2 regions of the Hahella aquimaris genome follow, and region 2 is predicted to be linked to the other one. Evidence: predicted binding sites of a transcription regulator. Region 2 holds the regulator's gene; the other holds the start of a gene.
The links. Region 2 encodes PhoB, which activates phosphate uptake and scavenging genes when phosphate is short. Its sites were predicted from a motif close to TGTCATANNNNTGTCANA; they were not measured.
Positions count from the first base shown of each region.

Region 1 (5,823 bases), 1.1 Mb from region 2:
AGGAGTCTGTATTATCCAGCGGCGGACAGGGAAAACCATACGCATAAGCCGCCCACAGCAGGCGGCGATAGGATGAGAAATATGAAGGGAGATCAGTCTGTCGAAGTTTCCGTTTTCGCCTGTAATTCCGCCGCGATCTCCACGTCTCTGGCCAGCACCTCGCTGAAACTGCGGCGGCTGGTGACGCGTTTGATATAGGCGTCGATGACCTCCGTGCGCGGAACCAATCCAAACTGAGTACACCAGTGAAACGCCATTCCCCACAAAACGTCCGCCGCCGAGAACTTATCGCCCAGCATGTAGGGTCCACTGGCGAGACGCTCGACGACAGCGTTCAACATGATGTCATAATCCGCATAAGGACTGGTGTCCCGCGGCGCGGGGTCTCTTTGCAGCGCTTTGTCCACAACCGCCGGCTCAAAACAACTGGCGTAGTAAACCATCCAGCGCAAATAAGGTCCGCGCAATGGATCATTCAGCGCCGGCGCCAGACCCGCCTGTGGAAACAAGTCCGCCAGATAAAGAAAGATCGCCACCTGTTCCGTGATCATCGCATCCCCGTGCAGCAACGCGGGAACTTTACCCAGAGGGTTCACCTGTAAATACTCATCCCGCCGATTTTCACCATCGCGGATGTTGATCAGTTTCACTTCATAATCCGCTTCTAACTCCTCCAACAATACCATGGAGCCAGTGGAACGGGTCTGGGGGCAGTGAAACAACACAATTTTCGAATCTGAAGCCATGACGCATATCCTTTTGGTTGGGAAATAAACACAGTGGCATAATACGACCTCATACCTGTCAGTTTTTGTCAGGTTTAAAATAAAAAATTTGCAGCAGGTTTGTTATGCGCGCCAGCCGTCTCCTGACCATCCTTATGACCCTCCAAGCCCGAGACCAGACCACCGCGCCAGTGCTGGCGAAGGAGTGCGGCGTGTCTCTGCGCACGGTTTACCGCGACATAGAAACACTGAGCGCATTGGGCATCCCTGTTTATAGCGAGCGTGGCGCCGAGGGCGGATACCGTCTTTTGGACGGCTATCGCACCCGTCTCAACGGGCTGTCGTCGCAAGAAGCAGAAGCGCTGTTTCTGACCGGTTTATCCGGCCCGGCCAACGATATGGGGTTGGGCGCCGCCGTCACCGCCGCCCAGACGAAACTGTTGGCGGCTCTGCCCCAGGAAATGCGTTCCGGCGCGGCACGCATGCAATCCCGCTTTCATCTGGACGCCCCCGCCTGGTTCGCAGAGTCCGAGCACCCGGCCCATCTCCGGGACATCACCCAGGCAGTCTGGGAACAGCGAACGATCGAGATGCGCTACCAGAGTTGGAAAGGAGAAAAGCAACGCCGCGCCGAGCCTCTTGGCGTCGTATTGAAAAGCGGTTCCTGGTATCTGGTGGCGCAAGTCGAGGGCGATCTCCGCACCTATCGCATCTCCCGCATTCAGGATCTGAGCGTCTCAACAACTCGTTTTGAACGCCCAGTGGAATTCGATCTGGCCGGTTACTGGCGCGCCAATACTCTCCGCCTGGAAGAAGAGCTGCACACCTACGTCGCCGAAGTGCGCCTATCTGAAAAAGGCGTCTGGATGATGGATGCGCTCAACTCTCCCTATGTGCGCGCCGCCACCATAATGGACCCAACCCCGGACGCCCAGGGCTGGCGTAAAGCCACACTGCCTGTCGGAGCCCTGCGTCAGGCCTGCGTGGACTTGTTACGGTTCGGCGCCGAGCTGGAAGTGCTGGGACCGCCTGAGTTACGGGAAAAAATGACGAGTATTGCAGAAGAGATGACGCAGTTGTATGCGGCGAAGAAGTGAAAAATAGGGCCCGGCGCCGGTTTAGCGTTATCCGACGATACTGGCGCGTTGGCGAATATCAGTCAGCGTCCCATAAATATCCGCATTATCACTCACGACTAACGTATTCTGTTGCAGCGGGATGGGAAGCTGCGCCACACCATTGAGGAACTGACGAATCTTGAGCAGATCGCTCGCCAAAGCTTCCTCTCTGCAATACACCACAATGATTTGCGGGCCATAATTGCTGGCGACTCGCCCCCGTAGAAAGCCGCTGTAATCCGGCTCATCCAACAAAATATGTTGGAAGCCCTTCGGCGTATTGTTCTTGTGTGAGTCTTTAGCGTCGAATAAATCCCCATCCGGATAAATCCAGAAGACGTAATCCGGCGCCAGATGAGTGAAGTTCTTAATCGCCTTCCGCCGCCCGCGGTAATGTTGCGCGAGAAACGGAAAATCCTCACTCGCCTTTTCTCTGGAAATGGAGCCTATTGTGATCATGAACCGTAAGTAGCTGGTGAGGTGATTAGCGAAGCCTGGATCTTAATCGGGCCTCTGGCAATGGATTATGTGAAGTATACATTCAGTTATCCGCATCATGGCTACTTCTAAGCGTCCCGCCCCAGTTGAATTAGAATACGCAATTGAAACCCCCATGGCACCCAAACAACCAAATCCTCACCGTATATAGTCTTTATTAGGGATTCTCCCCAGCTTTCTCAGCATGCACAATTTCCCGACGGCTTTAATCAGTTTTTCATATTGCTGTGAAAAATTAAGGCCGCGTTCACACCCCGTTTACTGAACGGAAATAAATGGGGACGCCTCATTGAACAATAATTAAAAAGGACTCTCTAAAATCATGCATAAACTCTCTTTTCTGGCTGGCGGATTGCTCGCCACCTCACTCAGTCTCACCGCTAACGCTGAATATTGCCCTGATTACGACAGCGTCCTGCATGCTCCCGGTCTGCAAAAGCCGGCGCAAGAGTCGTTCCACCATTGGGGCAACCGCCTGCTCGCTTCCTTGAACAAGCCGTTTCACATGGTCCATGACCAGATCGTCAAAGCCGGAGATTCCGCCACTATGGTTGGAAAATTCGACTACTCCGCCCTGTTCCATAAAGACCTGGAGGACGAGGACATTCATGTCTATGTCTACGGTACCGGCATGTCTGGCTGGGAATATCTGGGAGAACATCGCACCAATGGCGACGGCAAGATTTACGTCAACCTCAACAAGCCGGAAGGCGATTATGTCGTGCGCATGGTGGTGGAAGGCGATCACACGGAAGCCTCCGGCTACCTGACGGTGGTGCAGCCCGGCCGTAAAACTGTGCTCTTCGACATCGACGGCACGCTGACCCTCAACGACTTCGAAGCCATCGGCGACTATCTGGGCACAGACACTGCGGAGATGCACAATTACGCGGCGGAGGTGGTGTGGGACTATGTGGAGAAGGGCTATCAGGTGGTCTATCTGACCGGCCGCCAATACTGGATGGCCAAAACCACCCGCAACTGGTTCAACGCCAAGGGCCTGTTTCAATGGCATCTGCGCACGGACAGCAACGCGGAAAACCCCGCCAGCCCACAAACTCAGGCCTATAAAACCGCCTATATCCGTCATCTGCTGAATGACGTGCAGCTGGATATCGTGCGCGCCTACGGCAACGCCGCCACCGATATCGCGGCCTACGCCGACGCAGGTTTGTCAAAGGCCGAGACTTACATCATCGGTTCAGAGGCCGGCAAAGAAGGGACGCAGGCGGTTGATGGCGATTACGCTTATCACTACTCCACTGTTGTGACGGAAACTCCCGCCGCGGGATGCGAGTGGCGATAGTCAACGATCCCTAAGCGGTTACAAGCAGGGAAGCCTTTGCTTCCCTGCTTTCATCTGATCAGGGTGGGAACAAAACTCCTATTCCTCTCGCACCGTAAACGTCAGGACTTATCCAGCTCCCGCAAAAACGTTTCCATAAAAGCGCCCACCACCGCCGGGTGCTTGCCGGTAATCAGATTGCCGTCCACGAAGGTGTCCACCGCCTGATTATTCTCTACCTGCAATATCCCGCCAGCGTTACGGACATCGGCAACAATATTGTGCGCAGCGGTGACCTTACGACCCTGCAGTAAAGTCGGGTCCGCCGTGAACAGCCATAGCGAATGACAAATAGCGCCAATTTTAATGCGATTGGTGGCAATAATCTGGCGCAAAAACTCCACCGCAGGGGCATGGGAAACGCCATCTTCGCTCAGCTCGGTTTGATAGCGCAGGCGATCCATGGCGTAGCCGCCGATCAGGATAACGCCAGCATATTGCGACAGATCCGCTTGAGTGATATCCGTCTTCACCACCACTTGGCGCTGGTGATCGTTGCCGTTAAAAGTCAGCTCAGGCTGCCCCCACAAGTATGACATGAACACCACTTCGTAGCCGTGGGCGGGAAAATATTGCTGGAACGCCACCAGCTCGGTTTCATCAAAATGTTCTTCCACCAGCACGCCGATTTTGCCTTTGTAGTCCCCCGTCACTGGCGGCGTCTGCACTGTGACTTGCGGTATTTCTACAGAGGAAGCGGAAGAAAAAAGCGAGGCGAACAGCGTCAGCGCCGCCAATAGTAAGGTCGTCGATCTTAAAAACATGGGTTAATTCCTTTCTATCCAAATATGCGGACGAACGCCCCGCACACAGGGCGCTCGTAGAGAGCATCAGGCGGGCGTCAGCCTGACTTTGACGCTCATTTCCTGATGATCGCGAGGCAACGTCACCGTCAGGTCTGCGGGGTCGAAATCCTCATAGAGTTCGCCGTTCACCCACACTTTGTCGATCTTCACGCTGCCTTGGGGCAGGATGTCCGGCTGCACTCGCAACAGGTTTCCGGTAAAACCGTTCGCCTGCGGCCTGAAGTAAAGATCCATGGGTTGCTTCAGAATCAGCAGCTTGTTGTACACCGCCGACAGATAGGCCAACTCAAACGCGTGATACCCCGCCATGGAGTGGCTGCCCTTGCTGCGCTCCATCCCTTCCACATAGGGCTGTCCGCCCGCCAATACGTTGAAGTACACGCCGCCGTCTGCGCGATCCAGGAACCAGGCGTTGTAGAAAGCGGAAGATTCCCGCGCCAGTTGCAGATAGTCAGGATTGCCGGTCACGCCCGCCAGAATCTGATAGGCCAGAATGCCCTGCTCCTGCTGCCACCAGGCTTTGCGATCATGGAAAGCGAAACGGTGCTGGCTCCGACCGTCGTCACGCTTGCGCTCCACCACGTCATACCAGCCGCCGCGCTGCAAGTCCGCGCCGTATTTCGGCATGGCGTCGCCCAGAGTTTGCGCCAACTCGGAGTAGGACGCCTTCGGGCGCAGGTTGTTCATGCGCATCAGGTTCCAGGCGATTTTCAGATCATGGCCGATCACCGCCCGATCCTGCTGCCATTTGTAGCCGGCGTCCACAGACCAGTCCGCGAAAAAGCGCTCGTTGACGAAGGGGCTCTCGGTCACGCTGGGGAAGCGGGCAACGATAGTGTCGAAGGTATCTTCCAGGAAGTCTGCGTATTCCGTCTTCCCGGTGGCCAGCCACAGGTTGATCAGATACGCCGGTGCGTGATCGCCGACGGAATTCCAGTTCTTCTTGCTACGGTTATCGCCCAGAGACTCCGCATGAGGACTGAACGTGCTTGAGTCGATATGGGAAAAATAGCCGCCCTGAGCACTCTTGTCCCGATAGCGATCTTCAAACAGAGCGAGCGTTTTCTCCACATCCTGCAGAATAGCGCTATCGCCGGTGATCCGGTAGGTCTGCACCGGCCCCGCCAGATCATAGATCTGCTCGTAACAGGGAATGGCGTTGTAATCGTCGGAAAAACGCGAGCCCGCATAGATTTCAATGCCGTTTTTGCCATTAACGTCCAACGCATGCAGCCAATAGAACTGGTCGCCCTTGTTCACCTGAAAGTTGGCGCGCAGGTACGCTGTTCCCTTCTGCGCCGCCTCCCAGTAGCGGTCCTCCCCCGTCATCA
Region 1 covers NZ_CP132203.1:6,108,415-6,114,237, reverse strand. Annotated here, with positions in the region: gene O5O45_RS27075 (glutathione S-transferase family protein) at 93-746, opposite strand; gene O5O45_RS27070 (helix-turn-helix transcriptional regulator) at 851-1,822, shown strand; gene O5O45_RS27065 (hypothetical protein) at 1,850-2,302, opposite strand; gene O5O45_RS27060 (lipin/Ned1/Smp2 family protein) at 2,664-3,647, shown strand; gene O5O45_RS27055 (DJ-1/PfpI family protein) at 3,749-4,450, opposite strand; gene O5O45_RS27050 (AGE family epimerase/isomerase) at 4,517-5,823, opposite strand, start outside.
Region 1: a site for PhoB is predicted at 2,557-2,574, ahead of O5O45_RS27060 (lipin/Ned1/Smp2 family protein). Genes of this name have one in related genera too.

Region 2 (5,823 bases):
ATTCCCTCTGTCCTGGCTTACCTCGCGGTGGGTCTTGGGGTCGGCCCCACTGCTTTGGGGTGGGTGGACGACGTGGAAACGATCCAGGTGCTGGCGGAGTTCGGCGTTGTATTTCTGCTGTTCTCCCTGGGACTGGAGTTCTCTCTGGCCAAAATGATTGCTTTACGCAAGGTGGTGTTCAACCTGGGCGGTTGGCAGGTGGCGGTGAGCAGTCTGGTGATTTTCGGCATCGCCCGGCTATTCAAAGCCAGTACGGAAGAGGCCATTATCATCGCCGGCGCCCTGGCGCTGTCCTCCACAGCGGTGGTCAGCAAAGAGCTGGTGCAGCGCAATGAACTGGGGCAGCCTCACGGCGTGATGTCGATGGGGGTGCTGCTGTTTCAGGATCTGGCGGCGGTTATCTTTTTGATTCTGGTCCCCTTCCTGGCGGGCGGCTCAGACAGTTCCCTGGCGGCGGCCCTCGCCATCACCCTCGGCAAAGGCGCTCTTTTATTCGCGCTGATGCTGGCGATTGGTAAATACCTGCTGCCGTTTATTTTCACGGAAGTCGCCAAGTCCCACTCGGAAGAGCTCTTCGTTCTGACCGTGCTGATGGTGTCCCTGCTGGCGGCGGCGTTAACGCACAGCTTCGGGCTATCCATGGCGCTGGGCGCGTTCATCGCCGGCATGATGCTGTCGGAGACCCACTACAAACATCAGATTGAGGCGGACATCCGTCCTTTCCGCGACCTTCTGCTGGGCCTGTTTTTTATCAGCGTGGGCATGATCGTGGACTTCCAGGAAGTGCTCGCCAACTGGCCCTGGATTCTCCTTATCACCGCGATGCTCCTGCTGGCCAAAGCGACGCTGATCGGCGCCCTCGCCTATCGTCACCAGAAAGACAAGGCCGTAGCGCTGAAGACCGGGCTTTATCTGGCCCAGGGCGGCGAATTCGGTTTCGCCCTGTTCGCACTGGGCGAGAAATTCCAGCTGATATCCAAACAAGCCGGCGCGGTGGTGATCACCACCGTCATTCTAAGCATCTCCCTGACGCCCTGGCTGATGAATCTGGCGCGCTACCTCAGCGCACGCTTCCCCTCAGATAAAGGTCAGAGCGTCGCCCAGACCCGCGTGGAAGCGTTGACCGACGCCTGTTCCGAATTGGAAGGACACGCCATTGTCTGCGGTTTCGGTCGGGTCGGACAAACCGTCGCCCGCTTCATGCGCCGCAGCAATTTGCCCATGACCGCCGTGGACAAAGACCCTGTAAGGGTAAAAGAGGCCGCGGCCGCTGGTGAACCTGTGCACTACGGCGACTCCGAACGTCTGGATATTCTCAAGGCGCTGGGTCTGGAGCGCGCGCGGCTGCTGATCATTACCTATGCCGATGTGGACAAGAGCCTGGCGGTCATTCGCAAAGTCCGCTCCACCGGCTCCAATGTGCCTATCCTGGTGCGCACGGCGGATGATTCCAAAATGCCGTTGCTACTGGAAGCAGGAGCAACGGAGATCGTACCGGAGACGCTGGAGGCCAGCTTGATGTTGGTGACTCAAGTGCTTACTCTTATGGGCGCGCCGGCCAGGAAGATTCATCGTCAAATTGAGGAAGTGCGCCGTAGCCGCTACAAAATGCTACACGGTTATTACCCGGGTATTAACTCCCAGTTGGTAGGCGCCGACGGTACGCCGCTGGAAAAACTGCATGCGCTGACGCTGCCGGATGGCGCTTACAGCTGCCATCGCTCTCTGGGGCAAATGAAGCTGGCGGCCTGTAATGTCGACAGTATTCGGCGCGGAGATGAGGAGTTCTTCGACCCCTCCGGCGATTTTATTCTGCAGCCCGGCGATACGCTGATTCTGCATGGTTCGGCGGATCAGGTCGAACAGGCGGAAAACAAGTTGCTGGGCGGCTGAACTTGAACGCAGTTGCAAACCATATACTAGATCAGGATTCTGTTTGGCTATGAAATCCCAAGGGCGTCCACTTCCATCCCTGGCGGAGCAAATCAAGGCGAAATTGCCGGTTTATATCGATCTCACGCGACTGAACCGTCCTATCGGAACTTACCTGTTGCTCTGGCCAACGCTTTGGGCGCTATGGCTGGCCTCAGAGGGCGCCCCCTCCATCAAGAACCTGTTCATCTTTGTCGTCGGCGTTCTGCTTATGCGCTCTGCTGGTTGCGTCATCAACGACTACGCCGACCGCCGTATAGACATGCACGTCGAGCGTACAAAAGGCCGTCCATTTGCGCAGAACCGGGTGACGGAAAAAGAGGCTCTCACCTTGTTCGGCGTTCTGGTTGGCGTTTCTTTCATACTGGTGCTGTTCACCAACGCCCTGACGATTTATCTTTCCGCTGGAGCGCTGGCGCTGGCATCTACTTACCCCTTCATGAAGCGCCATACTTACCTGCCCCAGGTCGTACTGGGCGCGGCCTTCGCCTGGGGCATCCCCATGGCTTTCGCCGCAGAACTGGACGCTGTGCCGCAGCAGGCATGGCTGCTGTATACCGCAACGGTGGTATGGACCGTCGCCTATGACACCATGTACGCCATGGCGGATCGGGAAGACGACCTCAAAATCGGGGTGAAGTCCACCGCCATTCTATTTGGAGAGGCTGATCGCGCCGCGGTGGCGGGCCTGCAGGTATTGACGCTGGGCATCCTGTTCATGGTTGGCGCGCAATACGAACTGGGCGTTTACTACCAAGTTTCTCTGATCGTCGCCGCCGTGCTGTTTGTATATCAACAGCACCTGATTCGCGACCGCAGTTCCCAGCACTGTTTCAAGGCGTTCCTTAACAATCACTGGGTCGGCGCCGCCGTATTTCTTGGCCTGGCGCTGGAGTTTGTCTTCCGTCTCTAAGCCCGTCCCGCCTTGCTTTCAGCCCGACCGAGAGCGGCCGGGCTCATTTCCATCACATTAATTAAGCGCCTGTCATATACTTGTAACAAAACGCCGTTGTAATAATTCGGCAATCGAGTATTCAAAAAGGTGTTTTGCATGGCAAGCAAACAAGTTCTCATTGTGGACGATGAGCCCGCCATCCGGGAAATGATCGCAGTCGCTCTGGAAATGGCTGACTATGACTATCTGGAGGCCGGGGATGCGCGGGAAGCGCATGCGCTGATCATTGATCAGAAGCCGGACCTCATACTGCTGGACTGGATGCTTCCCGGCGTCAGCGGCATTGAATTCGCACGCCGATTAAAGCGTGACCAAAACACCTCGGAAATCCCTCTCATCATGCTCACCGCCAAAACCGAAGAGGACAACAAAGTCCAGGGTCTGGAAGTGGGCGCGGACGATTACATCACCAAGCCATTCTCCCCCAGAGAACTGGTTGCGCGCCTGAAAGCGGTGCTGCGTCGCACCGCCGTACAAGGTATGGAGACCCCCATTGAAGTCGAAGGGCTGCGCCTCGATCCAGTGTGCCACCGCGTCACCGCCAAGGGCGATGCGCTCAACATGGGCCCCACGGAATACAAGCTCCTGCAGTTCTTTATGACCCATCAAGAACGGGTGTATACTCGCGGGCAGCTTCTGGATCAGGTATGGGGCGGCAACGTCTACGTGGAAGAACGCACGGTGGACGTGCATATTCGACGTTTACGCAAAGCACTGGAGCCCAGTCATCATCATCTGGTTCAAACCGTGCGTGGGACGGGCTATCGCTTTTCGACCCGAGCGCCATAAGCGCCGCGATCCGTCTTAAAAAATAAATAATTCCAAAAGAAGTATTCATAAAACGCATGCGCAATCACTGGCGTCATTATGTACGGCTACTGGTTTACAGTTTGCTGGGCTGTATCGTTGTCGGCCTTATTATCGGTTCGGTGGCCTGGGCGCTGGTGTTCGGTCTCACCGCCTATCTTGGTTGGACGCTCACCCAGGCGTTTCGCATGCACCGCTGGCTGTATCAGGCGAAAATGGAAGACCCTCCCGAGAGCCGTGGACTGTGGGGAGATCTGTTCGACGGGATTCATCGTCTTCAGGTTCAGCACTATCGCTCACGCGATCGCCTCCAAGCCATGATCGACCGCATCCAGGAGTCCACCAACGCCCTCAAAGACGCCGTCGTCATGACCAACAGCGAAGGCGCCATGGACTGGTGGAACCAATCCGCAGAGAAATTACTGGGCTTCAAGTACCCGACCGACCGGGGTCAGCTGATTTACAACCTGATCCGCACCCCCATTTTTAAACGCTATTTCACCTCCAAGAAATACCAGGAGCCGTTGATCCTCAACGCTCCCAATAATCCCAACTTGAAGTTACAGTTTCATATCACGTTGTTCGGGGAAGACGATCGTCTGCTATTGGTGCAGGACGTGACGCGCTTGTACCGCCTGGAAGAAATGCGACGCGACTTCGTTTCTAACGTATCGCATGAGCTACGTACGCCATTGACGGTCATATCCGGCTATCTGGAGACCCTCATTGACAACGCTGACGAATTGCCTCCGCGCTGGAATCGCGCCTTGAATCAGATGCAGCAACAAGCGCAGCGTATGGAAGCCTTGGTCAATGATTTACTGCTGTTGTCCCGCATTGAGAACGATGGCTCCAACTTCAAAGCTACATTGGTGGATGTAGACAGCATGTTGCGCGCCATTTGCGACGACGCACGCGCCCTGAGCCAGGAAAAAGGCCACCGCATAGAGCTGAGTCTGGATAGCCCAGCAGGACTTACCGGCAACGAAACGCAATTACACAGCGCCTTTTCCAATATCATTATGAATGCAGTGAAATACACACCTCCCAATGGCGAGATTCGGGTGCGCTGGTTCGAGGATAAGAAAGGCGTGCATTTCGCCGTAAGGGACAGCGGCATCGGCATCGATCCCCTGCATATTCCCAGACTGACGGAACGTTTTTACCGGGCTGACCCTTCAAGGGCTGCAGACACCGGCGGCACAGGCCTGGGACTTGCAATCGTCAAGCACGTCCTGATCAATCATGATGGCGAGCTGGAAATCACCAGCCACATCGGCGAAGGCAGCACCTTTACCTGCCATTTCCCGCGCAGTCGCATGGCTTCTGCGGAGGCGTTGGCGGAAGCCGAAGATGTCAGAGATTAAGCAGGTTTAGAATTTGGCGATAAACTTGGACAGCGACGCCATCTTATCCGGGTCTTCATCCACAAACCGAATAACGATGCTGATAAAGTCAGTGTCCACCCGCTTCTCCACCGCCTGCAGCATGTGCACGTAGCCGTTGATCCGCTCCAGAGTTTCGCCATCGTCGACTTCTATATCCACCACGGCAGGATCAAGAATCATCGGGAACTTCTGCCCCCGCTTGGCGACCACCTTTACTTCGGTCAGAGTAATGGCCTTTATCACACAGGGCAGGTTGAACTCAGCAAAACGAATCTGCGCCAGCGCTTTTTTGCCTGACGTTGCGTCCGGCGTTGATTTTCTGGGCGATGCGGAACCGCCAGTCAGCAAGGCTGCACTATCAGCAAACGGGCCTGGCGTTACGGCCGGAGCCGAGGCCTGCTTGGCGCTGTCAGACGCTTGCATCAGTACGGAAGCGGAATCAGAGCCCGAACGGGCGGAAGAGGATTTTTCACCAGCAGCGCGTTTAAGCTTGGCGGCCAATTGCTTGTTGACTTTCTGCGCCAGCATTTCGGGACTGAAGGGTTTACCCAGATAATCGGAAACGCCGCTTTGCACCGCCTCCACCACATGGCCTCTATCGCCACGGCTGGTCACCATTACGAAGGGGGTTTTCTTGTAGGCGTCTTGTCCACGCGCCCACTGCAACAACTCCAGTCCTGACATTTCCGGCATTTCCCAGTCGCACAGGATGAGATCATAGTGCGTCTTATTCATCAGGAT
Region 2 covers NZ_CP132203.1:5,042,454-5,048,276, forward strand. Annotated here, with positions in the region: gene O5O45_RS22255 (monovalent cation:proton antiporter family protein) at 1-1,893, shown strand, start outside; gene ubiA (4-hydroxybenzoate octaprenyltransferase) at 1,943-2,845, shown strand; gene phoB (phosphate regulon transcriptional regulator PhoB) at 2,984-3,676, shown strand; gene phoR (phosphate regulon sensor histidine kinase PhoR) at 3,733-5,061, shown strand; gene O5O45_RS22275 (response regulator) at 5,068-5,823, opposite strand, start outside.